2 regions of the Mycobacterium sp. Aquia_213 genome follow, and region 2 is predicted to be linked to the other one. Evidence: riboswitches for the same ligand, from Rfam matches in the RefSeq annotation. Region 2 holds a riboswitch; the other holds the start of a gene.
The links. Region 2 has a riboswitch for cobalamin ahead of LMQ14_RS17770 ((2Fe-2S)-binding protein). Riboswitches for the same ligand answer to the same signal wherever they lie in the genome.
Positions count from the first base shown of each region.

Region 1: another riboswitch for cobalamin. It lies ahead of metE (5-methyltetrahydropteroyltriglutamate--homocysteine S-methyltransferase); the one in region 2 lies ahead of LMQ14_RS17770 ((2Fe-2S)-binding protein).

Region 1 covers NZ_CP113116.1:1,320,192-1,327,330, reverse strand. The annotation lists gene LMQ14_RS06390 (TetR/AcrR family transcriptional regulator) at 1-674, shown strand, start outside; gene LMQ14_RS06385 (SDR family oxidoreductase) at 777-1,619, shown strand; gene LMQ14_RS06380 (SDR family oxidoreductase) at 1,639-2,280, shown strand; cobalamin riboswitch at 2,333-2,526, shown strand; gene metE (5-methyltetrahydropteroyltriglutamate--homocysteine S-methyltransferase) at 2,663-4,933, shown strand; partial or broken gene LMQ14_RS06370 (DUF3556 domain-containing protein) at 5,029-6,741, opposite strand; gene LMQ14_RS06365 (hypothetical protein) at 6,863-7,084, shown strand; gene LMQ14_RS06360 (bifunctional 2-methylcitrate synthase/citrate synthase) at 7,090-7,139, opposite strand, start outside.
Region 2 covers NZ_CP113116.1:3,800,035-3,807,173, reverse strand. The annotation lists gene LMQ14_RS17780 (glycosyltransferase) at 1-1,076, shown strand, start outside; gene LMQ14_RS17775 (DUF3046 domain-containing protein) at 1,100-1,294, shown strand; gene LMQ14_RS17770 ((2Fe-2S)-binding protein) at 1,381-2,058, opposite strand; cobalamin riboswitch at 2,101-2,229, opposite strand; gene recA (recombinase RecA) at 2,393-3,433, shown strand; gene recX (recombination regulator RecX) at 3,399-3,920, shown strand; gene miaB (tRNA (N6-isopentenyl adenosine(37)-C2)-methylthiotransferase MiaB) at 4,022-5,455, shown strand; gene LMQ14_RS17750 (hypothetical protein) at 5,443-6,072, shown strand; gene LMQ14_RS17745 (DUF349 domain-containing protein) at 6,069-7,139, opposite strand, start outside.

The DNA of each region.
Region 1 (7,139 bases), 2.5 Mb from region 2:
AGGGGTTGGCGGCCCGCCCACCCACCGATGCGGCATTGGATCGGTCCAACGCCTTTGCGGCCGCCAGCGCGGTCATCGAATCGTGGGCCGACGACAGCGACGCCGATCCCAGCGACAAGGCTGCCCACGTCCGTGCGGTGGCACGAACCGAATTCGGCCGCAAGGGTTATGAGGCCACCACGATCCGCGACATCGCGTCGGCCGCGGGTCTTGGCACCGGCACCGTCTATCGGGTGATCGGCTCCAAGGACGAACTTCTCGACTCGATCATGATTTCGTTCGGGCAGAAGGTTGAGGCCGGGTGGGTCAGCGTGCTGCGCTCGGATTCCACCCCCATCGAGAAGCTGGATGCGCTGAGCTGGATCAACGTCAATGCGCTGGACCGCTTCTCCGACGAATTCCGGATTCAGCTGGCGTGGATGCGGCAATCGCCGCCGACTGCCAATCCGGGCTGGTCGTATCCCACGCGCCTGCGGCAGATGAAATCGCTGCTCTCCGAAGGCATCCGCGCCGGCGAGATCCGCATCGAGGCTCCCTCCACCGCGATGCTGGCGCGCTGCGTCATCGGCCTGCAGTGGATACCGGAGAACATTCTGCGCGAGATCGGCAAGCGCGCGGCGTTGGTGCACACCCGCGACACCGTCTTGCGCGGTGCCGCCGTCCGCGGCAAGTAAGACCACCTAATTTAATCCGGACCCGGTATTGAACCAAATAACTGTTACCCATACAGTTGAGCAGTTAGAACCGCGTTGGCATTATCCGAGAAGGGGATTTCCATGACCATTGTCGATCGGTTGCGCTACGACGGCAAGCGCGCTCTCGTTGTCGGTGGCGCGACTGGCATGGGCGCCGCGGCGGCCAAGTCAGCGGCCGAGCTTGGTGCCGAAGTCATCGTGATGGATTACGCGCCGGTGAGCTTTGACGTAGCCAAGTACATCCAGGTCGACCTGCGCGACCCCGCGTCGATCGACGCCGCGATCGAGCAGCTGGACGGTCCCGTCCACGCCCTCTTCTCGGCGGCCGGTGTTGCCGACGGCGCGACCGACCTGCTGAAGATCAACTTCATCGGGCACCGCCACCTCATCGACCGGTTACTGGAAAAGAACCAGCTGCCGTCCGGCTCGGCGATTTGCTTCATCTCCTCGGTCGCCGGCATGGGCTGGGAGAACGACCTGGAACTGCTGACCGACTTTTTGGCCACACCGGACTACGCGGCGGCCGTGGCCTGGTCGCAGGCGCGCGAGTCGGAAGGCATCATCCACTACGGCACCAGCAAGAAGATCGTCAACGCCTACGTGGCGACCCAGGGCCTGCCGCTGCTGAAGAAGGGCATTCGCATCAACGCGATTTGCCCGGGCCCGACCGACACCCCGCTGGCCCAGGCCAATGCCGACCTGTGGCTCACCTTTGCCCAGGACTACCGCGAGGAGACCGGCTCCAAGGTGCACACGCCCGAGCAGATGGGCGACGTGATGGCGTTCCTCAACAGTGCCGCGGCCTTCGGCGTCAACGGGATCACGGTGCTGGTGGATTACGGCCACACGATGGCGTCGCTGACCAACGCTTACCCCCCGGGCAAGCCGATCATCGACATCATCATGGGGCGCGTCAAGCTCTAACGGCGCTACCGTCGGAGGCATGGCACGCATCATCGTGTTCGGCGGGCACGGCAAGGTCGCACTACAGCTGGCCCGCATCCTCACCGAACGTGGCGACGGGGTGAGCGCGGTGTTCCGCAATCCCGACCACTCCGACGATGTCGCCGCCACCGGCGCCAAGCCGGTGATCGCCGATATCGAGCAGTTGGACACGGACGCGCTGGCCGATCTGCTGCCCGGGCACGACGCGGTCGTCTTCTCGGCCGGCGCGGGCGGGGGCGACCCGGCGCGCACGTATGCCGTCGACCGTGACGCGGCGATCCGGGTGATCGATGCCGCCGCGCAGGCGGGCGTCAAGCGGTTCGTGATGGTGTCCTACTTCGGTGCCGGGCCTAATCATGGCGTGCCGCAAGATGATCCGTTCTTCGCGTACGCGGAGGCCAAGGCCGCCGCGGACACCCACCTGCGGGACAGCGAACTGGACTGGACGGTGCTGGGTCCCGGCAGGCTCACACTGGAACCGGCGACCGGCCGCATCGTCGTCGGGCAGGGCAAAGGTTCGGTGTCGCGCGCCGATGTCGCTCTCGTCGTGGCCGCCGCGCTGGCCGACGATTCGACGATCCGGCGGACCATCGAATTCAACAACGGAGACATCCCGATCGCGGAGGCGCTGGCAGGCTGACTAAACTGCATCTCGCAGCTGGTCTGCTTGCGCCGCCACCCGCGGCGCCGGCATTGAGCGAAGCAACGTTAGTAACGCTTCGTAAGAGGGAACCCGGTGAGAATCCGGGACTGTCCCGCAACGGTATGCAGGAACGAACGCCGTCATATGGCACTGGTCAGAACGACTGGGAAGCGACGGCCACTAGGAGCACCACCCGGTGCGCGCCTGCGAGTCCGGAGACCTGCCAGTTGTGTCGGACGCGCCGCGTCCGGCGGCTCATCGCCTCGTGGAATGGGCGTTAGGCTGCAGCCGTTGTGGTTGGTACTTAGGTGCAAACCGCATTTGGATTGGCTGCAGGTCCGTTGGCGGTGACCACCACGCCGATTTAAGGACGAATATCGTGACCCCCCAAGCATTCACCGCAACTGTCGTCGGCTCTCCGCGCATTGGCCCGAAACGCGAACTCAAGCGCGCGACCGAGGGCTACTGGAAAGGCCGCACCAGCCGAGCGGAACTCGAAGACATCGCCGCCACACTGCGCCGCGACACGTGGCAAAGCTTGGCCGACGCCGGCCTGGACTCGGTGCCGATCAACACTTTTTCCTACTACGACCAGGTGCTCGACACCGCGGTCATGCTCGGCGCGTTGCCGGCCCGGGCCGCGCAGGTTCCCGACGACCTGGACCGCTACTTCGCCGCGGCACGTGGCAACAAAGATGTCGCGCCGCTGGAAATGACGAAGTGGTTCGACACCAATTACCACTACATCGTTCCCGAGATCGAGCCGGCGACTAAGTTCACGCTGAACCCGGACAAGGTGCTCTCCGAGCTGAAAGAGGCTCTCGAGCAAGGCATTCCGGCGCGCCCGGTCGTCATCGGGCCGATCACCTTCCTGTTGCTGAGCAAGGCCGTCAACGGCGGCGGCGCGCCGATCGAGCGCCTGCAGGAGCTGGTCGGAATCTACTCCGAGTTGCTGTCGCTGCTGGCCGACAACGGCGCGCAGTGGGTACAGATCGACGAGCCGGCGCTGGTCACCGACATCTCCGCCGACGCCCCCGCACTGGCCGAGGCGGTCTACAACGCCCTGGGCAAGGTGAGCAACCGGCCGGCGATCTACGTCGCCACCTACTTCGGTGACCCCGGCGACTCGTTGGGGGCGCTGGCCCGCACACCCGTCGAAGCCATCGGCGTCGACCTGGTTTACGGCGCCGACACCGCGGTGGCGGCGGTGCCCGAGCTCGCCAACAAGATCCTGGTGGCCGGTGTCGTCGACGGACGCAACATCTGGCGCACCGATCTCGAGGCGGCGCTGGCCAAGCTGGCGACGCTGCTCGGCCCGGCCGGAAGCGTCGCGGTTTCGACATCCTGCTCGACCCTGCACGTGCCGTATTCGCTGGAGCCGGAGACCGGCCTGGACGACGCGCTGCGCAGCTGGCTGGCGTTCGGGCAGGAGAAGGTCGCCGAGGTCGTCGCGCTGTCCCGGGCGCTGCACGAGGGCCGCGACGCGGTCGCCCAGGAGATCGCGGCCTCCAACGCCGCCGTGGCGTCCCGCAAGAAGGATCCGCGGCTGCACAACGACCGGCTTCGCGAGCGCCTCGACTCGGTCGTAGCGACCGGTGTGCACCGCGGCGACGCGGCACAGCGGCGCACCAGCCAGGACGAGCGGCTGCACCTGCCGCCGCTGCCGACCACGACGATCGGCTCGTTCCCGCAGACCGTCGAGATCCGTAAGGCCCGCGCCGCGCTGGTCGCCGGTGAGATCGACGGGGCCGAGTACGACCGTCGGATGAGGCAGGAGATCGCCGACGTGATCAAGCTGCAGGAGGAGCTCGGCCTGGACGTGCTGGTGCACGGTGAGCCGGAGCGCAACGACATGGTGCAGTACTTCGCCGAGCAGCTGGACGGCTTCTTCGCCACCAAGAACGGCTGGGTGCAGTCCTACGGCAGCCGTTGCGTGCGGCCGCCGGTCCTCTACGGCGACGTGATCCGCCAGCAGCCGATGACGGTGGAGTGGGCCAAATACGCGCAGTCCCTGACCGACAAGCCGGTCAAGGGCATGCTGACCGGTCCGGTGACGATCCTGGCGTGGTCGTTCGTCCGCGATGACCAGCCGTTGGCCGACACCGCCAACCAGGTGGCGCTGGCCATCCGCGACGAGACGGTGGATCTGCAGGCCGCCGGCATCGCGGTCATCCAGGTCGACGAGCCCGCGCTGCGCGAGCTGCTGCCGCTGCGCCGGGCCGATCAGGATGACTACTTGCGTTGGGCTGTCGGGTCTTTCCGGCTGGCCACCTCCGGCGTTGCCGACTCGACGCAGATCCACACCCACCTGTGCTATTCGGAATTCGGTGAGGTGATCGGCGCGATCTCCGACCTGGATGCCGACGTCACGTCCATCGAGGCGGCACGCTCGCACATGGAGGTGCTGGACGACCTGAACGCGGTCGGCTTCGCCAATAGCGTGGGCCCGGGCGTCTACGACATCCACTCGCCGCGGGTGCCCACCACGGGCGAGATGGCCGAGTCGCTACGGGCCGCGCTGCGGGCCGTTCCGGCGGAGCGGCTGTGGGTCAACCCCGATTGCGGGCTCAAGACGCGCAACACCGATGAGGTGAACGCGTCGCTGCAGAATATGGTCGCCGCCGCGCAGGAAGTCCGCGCAGGGGTCTAGGGGCCGCGCTCCGGCTCGACGCTCGGCGGCGCCTCTTCTGACTCGGCTTCGGGCTCGGGCTCGGCCTCGGCCTTCGGCTCTTCGTCACGCTCGGACAGCACCTGGACCGGCACATCGTCGGCCCAGGGCTGCCGGGTGACCATGTCAGCCACTTTGACGATGCCGCGTTCGAATTCACCGGTCGCGGCGTCCACCAGCCGGTAGGTCTGGGTCTGCTTATGGATCGGCTGGGCGTCCAGTAGTACGACTCGCACCTCACCGGGCAGGAAGCCGCAGCGCTGCTGCATCGCGGCGATCAGCTGCTCGTTGTGCATGTGGCCGTCGCCGAAATTCCATCCGATCGCGGTGCTGCAGATCCGCTCCCCGTCGGTGATGACGTAGTCGTCTTCGTTCTGGCCGGCCATCGCCCGGTGCGCCAGCGTGAACAATGCCCTGCCGTGAGTGTTCATGGCGCGGAACGCATATCCGAGATACATCGGGATCTGTGCGCGCTCCTTGCCGTACATCTTCTCCAGCTGGGCCGCCGGCATGCTGGCGATCGAGACCAGGTTGTGGTTGATCTTCTTGTCCGCTGACGGCTTGATGCACCACAGGGTGGTGTCCCAGTTCCCGGCGTAATAGCGCATGCCGGGCAGGAACGAGATCTTGCGCGGAAACAGGTTGCCCGCGATCACGATTCCGGCGATGAACGCGATGAATATCGCCACTGGCACAGGGTTTTTCAGATCGGTCAGGCCGGTATGGGCGTGGCCGACGAACAGCGCGAACACGCCGAAGATCATGAACACGTTCCACTCCAGCGGCACCCCCATCGGGATGGCCGAAAGGATGCCGAAGTGGAAGATCACCATGATGGCCGCGGGCACCGCGGTCCACCAGCCGCCATGCGCGACGAATAGCGCGATGGGCACACACATTTCGACGAAGGTACTCACGTGGGCGAAGACCCGCGACAACCGTCCCGGCCGTAGATCGTCGGGAAACTTCTCGAAGAACGCCCGCTTGATGAACCGGGGCCGAAAGACCGGATTGTTGGACATCATCGTCGACATCACGAACGGAAAGTGCTTGTTCAGCTTGGATGTCGCGGCGCCTATCCAGATCACCAGGAACACGAGCTTGGCGGCGATGATCATGTCGGCCCCGCCGAACAGGAAGGTCACCGTCAGCGTCGCGTAGACCTCACCGCGGGCGGCCAGGAAGATCACCTTGTCGCGCAATCCCAGCACGCCGAGCAACACCAGGATCAGCACGATTCGCCACGGGCGAATCAGCCCCACCTGGGTGCCCAGCTCCGGCACCGGGCCGGTGCCGTCGGCGAACAGGGTCAGGAAGATCACCAGCAGAAGCAGCGCGTACAGCGCGTTGTCCACCAGCGTGCGGGCCGTGCCCTTGGTCCCCGGGACGCGCTTCGGCCACGGGGGCAGCCGGATGGTGTCGGGCCGCAGCCAATACAGGATCGAACCCAGCGGCGGGTTGAACCGGTTGTTCAGCGGCCCGAACCCGCAGCCCAGCCCGATCACCTCGAAAAGCATCGTGTAGAGCACGACCTTCTCGAACACGATCGGCTCGGCGTACCACGACTTCACGTCCAGGAACGCCAAGCCGCGGGTGGTCGCCACCGCAAAGACCCAGGCGAACAGGATGTAGAGCAGTATCTTGCCGACGTAGAACAGATGCAGAACGACCGGCGTTCCGAAGCCGACCTCTGCCCAGTGCCGGGCCATCGGCCGGATCTTTTCGCTGCGGGACAGCTTGCTCCACTCGTCGATGTCGACCTGCGGCAGTTCGGGTTGGAGAAATCCCATGGTTCCACACACTAGAACCCGTTCTAGCGAAGCGCGTTGCGGATCGCGGATGACATCCTTTGCCCGCAGGTTCTGCGCAGGTTAGCGTGATGTCTTGGCACCTGCTTAGGAGATGCCCATCATGAGCAGACTTCGGTTCCTGATCTCGGCCACGGCGCTGGCGATCTCGACAGCCGTCGCCTTCGGCGCCGGCACCGCGTACGGCCAGGCGCCCGCACCGGGTGACTCCTGCACGGTATTGCACGCCACCACCCAGGACGCCAACGGCCGGACGATGTGGTGCAACCCGACCATGACCGGCAACCACAGCCTGGTCTGGCAGTACGGCGGCCCCGGCGAATAGGCGGCTTATCTGAGCGTCAAAGCCCGCTGCGCGCGCCCCGAGTAAGCACTCAACG
Region 2 (7,139 bases):
CCACCCTGTTCACCGGCGAGGAATGGATCCAAGCCGCCCGCGCCGCCGGCATCGAGGCGGTCGCGCTGGACGGCCTCACCGCGACCGACGAGGACCTCGACGCCGGGGCCCGAATCCACCGGCGTGCGGCCGCCATGGCGGTGCTCAACGTGCCGGCGCTGCGCGACCTGGCACCCGACCTGGTGGTGTCCGACGTCATCACGGCCGGCGGCGGCATGGCCGCCGAGCTGCTCGGGATCCCGTGGATCGAGCTCAGCCCGCACCCGCTGTACCTGCCGTCGAAAGGGTTGCCACCGATCGGCAGCGGGCTGGCGCCCGGTACCGGCGTCCGCGGCCGGCTGCGCGATGCCACGATGCGGGCGCTGACGGCGCGCTCGGTGCGTGCGGGCCTGGCGCAGCGTGAGATCTCCCGGGCCGAGATCGGCCTGCCGGCGCGCGATCCCGGGCCGCTGCGACGGTTGATCGCCACGCTGCCCGCGCTGGAAGTGTCCCGCCCGGACTGGCCGGCCGAGGCCGTCGTGGTCGGGCCGCTGCACTTCGAGCCGACCGATCACATCCTCGAAGTGCCCGCCGGCTCCGGGCCGGTAATCGTCATCGCGCCGTCGACCGCCTTGATCGGGACCGAAGGTCTGGCCGAAGTCGCGCTGGGGTGCCTGACACCGGGGGAGACGTTGCCGGTGGGGTCGCGCCTGCTGGTGTCCCGGTTGGCCGGACCGGATCTGACCGTGCCGCCGTGGGCCCTCGTCGGGCTGGGGCGTCAGGACGAGCTGCTGGCACACGCCGATTTGGTGATCTGCGGCGGCGGTCATGGAATGGTGGCCAAGACGCTGCTGGCCGGCGTGCCGCTGGTGGTGGTGCCCGGCGGCGGCGACCAGTGGGAGATCGCGAACCGGGTGATGCGGCAGGGCAGCGCGCGGCTGATTCGGCCGCTGACCGCCGAGGTGTTGGTGGAGGCGGTCAACGACGTGTTGGCAACCCCCCGCTACCGCGAGGCCGCCCGCACCGCCGCGTCCGGCCTCCACCGCGTCGCCGACCCGGTGCGGGTATGCCACCAGGCGCTGGCGCTCGCGAAATGACCGTGCTCGGTATGTTGGCTGGCGTGCGGCTGACGGAGTTCAACGAGCGGGTGGTGCTGCGGTTTGGCGCGGCGTACGGCGCATCGGTGCTGGTAGATCACGTGCTGCCGGGTTTCGAGGGCCGGACCGCCGCCCAGGCGATCGAGGACGGCGCCGAACCCCGCGACGTCTGGCGGGCGTTGTGCGTCGACTTCGACGTGCCCCGCGAGCAGTGGTGAGCCGCCTTACCCGCTGACCCGCTCGCCCGCTCGCGAGTGTGCATCCAGGCCGCCCTGGGCGCACACTGCCCGCCCTGGCTGCACACTCAACGCCTGCTGGACCGTGGTGCCTCGCGAAACACGCAGTCACCGCAGACGGATCGCCCGGGCAGGCGATAGAACAGGCAGCAGCTGTCGCGCTTGAAGCCCAGATGTGAGCCGGTGATCGCGCCGGATCCCGACAGCACGCCGGTTTCCAGCAGCGACTCGGTGCTCTCGACGATCCGCGCGCGCAGGTCGGGCCGGGCCATGAGCAGTGCGCGCGATGCGCCGACGAGCGCGGACGAAATGTTGCCCGCCAGCAGTGCGGGCGCCAGTTTGACCTGCAGGCCGGCCGCGAACGGCTGCATATGGTGTTGCACCACAAGGCGATACAACAATTCCGCCGAGATGTGCTCGACCGGCTCTCCGGCGGGCTCGGGCAGGCGCAACTGCGCGCCGTCGTCGGCGCGTTCCAGGTCTTTGAGGTCCGGGACGACGCCGTGGGCCAACGCGCAGGCCAGCACCGGTGACCACAGCCGGGTGGCGTGGCCGAGGTGGACCAGCGAGGCGCCGATCCGTACGTCCGTCGTGTTGTAGCGCTTCGCGGTGGTGTCGATCAAACCGGCGAAGCCGTCGGCGTAGTCCTGGCGGACCGGGTGCCAACCTGTCCCCGCGCCGCCCACGGTCAGCGCGAAAAACCCTTTGTAGGAAGATATTTCGGCAAGCTCGCCGGAGATATCCATGCGTGCGCATCCAGCCTCTCTGGGGAGATCCGCCCCAGCGTCTAGTGAGGAAGCGCCGGCGGTGAGTATCTGGCTCTCGGGTCTCGGATGTGCCCGATCACAGTGGCGGGACCGCACCGGATTCGCACCGGTTTCCTCAAGTTCATGCAGCCCGTCGGCGCCCTTTCGGTAGCCGATATTGCCACACGTAACTCCCGCGGCGTGTCGAACTTGAATCGAACAGGTGTTCGTCTACTGTGGGGATCGTTCGACGATGACTTGTCGGTGGGTCTCTCTAGTGTCACGGCCAACCGACCGATACCGGTCAGAGAACGACGACTACAGGAGAGACACCATGGCGCAAGCGCCCGACCGCGAAAAGGCCCTCGAACTGGCAATGGCCCAGATCGAGAAGAGCTACGGCAAAGGCTCGGTGATGCGTCTCGGCGACGAGACACGTCAGCCGATCTCGATCATTCCGACCGGATCCATCGCGCTGGACGTGGCCCTGGGCATCGGTGGCCTGCCCCGCGGCCGGGTCGTGGAGATCTACGGCCCGGAGTCCTCAGGTAAGACAACCGTCGCCCTGCACGCGGTGGCCAATGCCCAGGCGGCCGGCGGCGTCGCGGCGTTCATCGACGCCGAGCACGCCCTGGACCCGGACTACGCCAAGAAACTCGGCGTTGACACCGATTCCCTGCTGGTCAGCCAACCCGACACCGGGGAGCAGGCCCTGGAGATCGCCGACATGCTGATCCGCTCCGGCGCCCTGGACATTCTGGTCATCGACTCGGTGGCCGCACTGGTGCCGCGCGCGGAGCTCGAGGGCGAGATGGGCGACAGCCACGTCGGCCTGCAGGCCCGGCTGATGAGCCAGGCGCTGCGGAAAATGACTGGCGCGCTGAGCAATTCAAAAACCACGGCGATCTTCATCAACCAGCTCCGCGAGAAGATCGGGGTGATGTTCGGCAGCCCCGAAACCACCACGGGTGGAAAGGCGTTGAAGTTCTACGCGTCCGTGCGCCTGGATGTGCGCCGGATCGAGACGCTCAAGGACGGCACCGACGCGGTCGGCAACCGCACCCGGGTCAAGGTCGTCAAGAACAAGGTGGCGCCGCCCTTCAAGCAAGCCGAGTTCGACATCCTCTACGGCCGTGGCATCAGCAGGGAAGGCTCGCTGATCGACATGGGTGTGGACCAGGGCTTCATTCGCAAGTCCGGTTCCTGGTTCACCTACGAAGGCGAACAACTCGGCCAGGGCAAGGAGAACGTCCGCAACTTCTTGGTGGAGAACGGCGACGTTGCCAACGAGATCGAAAAGAAGATCAAGGAAAAGCTGGGCATTGGTGCCGTGGTGACCGATGACGACGTCTTGCCCGCACCCGTCGACTTCTGAGCCCTCCCGCGAAGAGCAGGCGCGGGCACTGTGCCTGCGCCTGCTCACCGCGAGGTCGCGCACCCGGGCCGAGTTGTCCGGTCAGCTTGCGAAACGCGGATACCCCGACGACGTCAGTGCTCGGGTGCTCGACCGGCTGGCCGCCGTCGGGCTGGTGGATGACGCCGACTTCGCCCAGCAGTGGGTGCAGTCCCGGCACACCAGGGCGGGAAAGAGCAGGCGCGCATTGGCCGCCGAGCTGCACACCAAGGGCGTCGACAAAGAGCTCATCAACACGGCACTGGCCGGCATTGACGCCGGTGCCGAGCGAGACCGGGCCGAAGAGCTGGTGCGGGCCAAGTTGCGGCGGGACACGCTCAGCGGGGACGACGCGCGGATCACTCGCCGGCTGGTGGGAATGCTGGCCCGCCGTGGCTACAGCCAGAACCTGGCCTGCGAGGTTGTCCTCGCCGAGCTGAACGCCGAACGGGAACGCCGCCGCGTCTAGCTGCGCGTTAATGGGGTAGGCCCCGGTCGCCGTACCATGGCCCCGTGACTTCGACAGTGGCTTCGGCGCGTACCTACCAGGTGCGCACCTACGGCTGTCAGATGAATGTCCACGATTCCGAGCGGTTGGCGGGCCTGCTCGAGGCCGCCGGCTACCACCGCGCCGACGAGGGCGCCGACGCGGATGTGGTGGTCTTCAACACCTGCGCGGTGCGTGAAAACGCCGACAACAAGCTCTACGGCAACCTCAGCCATCTGGCCCCGCGCAAGCGTGAGAATCCCGACTTCCAGATCGCGGTCGGCGGCTGCCTGGCCCAGAAGGACCGAGAATCCTTGCTGCGCAAGATGCCCTGGGTCGATGTGGTCTTCGGTACGCATAACATCGGGTCGCTGCCCACCCTGCTCGACCGGGCCCGGCACAACAAAGTCGCCCAGGTGGAAATCGTCGAGGCACTCCAGGAGTTCCCGTCGTCGCTGCCCAGCGCCCGCGAATCTGCCTATGCCGCTTGGGTTTCCATCTCCGTCGGTTGCAACAACAGCTGCACGTTCTGCATTGTCCCGTCGCTGCGGGGCAAGGAGGTCGACCGCAGCCCGGCAGATATCCTGGCCGAGGTGCGATCGCTGGTGGCCGACGGCGTGCTGGAAGTCACGCTGCTGGGGCAGAACGTCAACGCCTACGGCGTCTCGTTCGCCGATCCGGCATTGCCCCGTAACCATGGGGCCTTCGCCGAGCTGCTGCGGTCCTGTGGCGGCATCGACGGGCTGGAACGCGTGCGGTTCACCTCGCCGCACCCGGCGGAGTTCACCGACGATGTCATCGAGGCAATGGCGCAGACGCCGAATGTCTGCCCGGCGCTGCACATGCCGTTGCAGTCGGGGTCCGACCGGATGCTGCGGGCGATGCGGCGCTCGTATCGCGCCGAGCGCTACCTCGGCATCATCGACCGGGTGCGGGCGGCCATGCCGCATGCGGCCATCACCACCGACCTCATCGTCGGATTCCCCGGGGAGACCGAAGAGGACTTCGCGGCCACCCTCGACGTGGTGCGCCGGGCCCGGTTCGCGGCCGCGTTCACCTTCCAGTACTCCAAGCGACCCGGCACCCCCGCCGCGGAACTCGACGAGCAGCTACCGAAAACCGTTGTGCAGGAACGCTATATGCGGCTGATCGAGCTGCAGGAGCAGATCTCGCTGGAGGGCAACCGCGAACTGATCGGCCAGACCGTCGAATTGCTGGTCGCCACCGGCGAGGGCCGCAAGGACGCCCGCACCGCACGGATGACGGGGCGGGCGCGCGACGGCCGGCTGGTGCACTTCACCGCCGACGCCTCGGTGCGCCCCGGCGACATCATCACCACTGCGGTCACCGAGGCCGCGCCGCACCACCTGATCGCCGACGCCGGCATCCTGACCCACCGTCGCACCAGAGCCGGTGACGCGCACGCGGCCGGCCGGCGCCCGCGCGGCATCGGGTTGGGCATGCCCGGCATTGGGCCGGCCATTGAACAAGTCGAACCCCTGGGATGTACCCGATGACTAAAGAACACACGGACTTTGACGCACTGCGCGCCGAGATCGAGGCCGCAGAACGCCGCGTCGCACGCGAAATCGACCCCGGCCCAAGGGCATTCATCGTCGCCATCCTGGTGTTCGTGCTGCTGGGATCGTTCATCTTGCCGCATACCGGCCAGGTCCGCGGCTGGGACGTGCTGTTCAGCAGTCACGGCGCCGGTGCGGCCGCGCTGTCGCTGCCTTCGAAGGTCTTCGCCTGGCTGGCACTGGTTTTCGGCGTCGGATTCTCGATGCTGGCATTGCTGACCCGCCGCTGGGCGCTGGCCTGGATCGCGCTGGCGGGCTCGTCGATAGCCAGCGCGACCGGGCTGTTGGCGGTGTGGTCACGCCAGACCGCGGCCGCCGGTCATCCCGGCCCCGGCATCGGGCTGTGGGTGGCATGGATCACCGTGATTCTGTTGACGTTCCACTGGGCCCGCGTGGTGTGGTCGCGCACGATCGTGCAGCTCGCGGCCGAGGAGCAGCGGCGCCGGATCAGCGCCGAGCAACAGTCCAGGACGCTGCTGGAAACCCTGGGCGACCAGGACACCCCCGCTGACCCCGGGGCCGAGACGCCCCCGGACCAGGCCGAGAGCCGCTAGGACCTGCGGGTCAGCGCCTCAGCGGCGGCTTGGGCCCACTGCCGCCATTGTTCGGCGTTGGCTTGCGCCTCCTGAGCTTCCTTGCTCCGGCCGGCCGCCGCGGCCTTGCGGGCCTGCTGCTCGTAATGCTCGGCGCGGGTCGCGAACTGCTCGGCTCGGGCCTGCGCTTCGGGGTCGACCCAACTTGCCTCCCCGGCGTCGCGCACCTTCTTCTCGACGGCGCGCAGCCGCCGCTCCAGGTCGGCCGACCGCTCCCGCGGCACCTTGCCGATCGCGTCCCACTTGTCGGCGATCGACCGCAGTGCCGCCCGGGCGGCTTCGTGGTTGCTGGTGTCGATCTTCTCGGCTTCGGCCAGCAGCGCCTCCTTGGCGGTGGCGTTGGCCGCGAACTCCGCATCCTTTTCCGCCGTCACGGCATTGCGGGCGGAGAAGAACGCATCCTGGGCGGCCTTGAAGCGCTTCCACAGCGCGTCGTCGACCTCGCGGGTCGCGCGCCCCGCCGATTTCCATTCGGTCAGCAGCTGGCGGAATTCGGCACTGGTGCCGGCCCAGTCCGTCGAATCGGACATCTCCTCGGCCCGCTCGCACAGCCGCTCCTTGGACTGCCGCACGCCCGCGCGCTCGCGGTCCAACTCGGCGAAGTGCGAACCCCGCCGCCGGTTGAACGCCTCGCGCGCCGCGGAATAGCGCTTCCACAACGCGTCGTCGACCTTGCGATCCAGGCCGGTGACCGTCTTCCATTCGTCGAGAATCTCGCGCATCCGGTCCCCGGCGACCTTCCAGTGCGTCGAGTTGGTGGCCAGATCCTCGGCCTCGGCGGCCAGCGCTTCCTTGCGGGCGGTCTGCGCGGCCCGATGCTCGTCGCGACGGGAGCGATCGGCGGCGACCGTGGCGTCGGCGTGCTCGACCAGGGTGGTCAGCCGGCCCGCGAGCGCGTCGATGTCGCCCAGCACGGAGGCCGTCGGCAACGTCTCGGCCAGCGCGGCGGCGTTGGCTTTGATCTTGCGTGCATCGCCGCTCCCGGAGGCCAGCCGCTCCTCCATCAGCGTGACCTCGGTGCTCAGGTC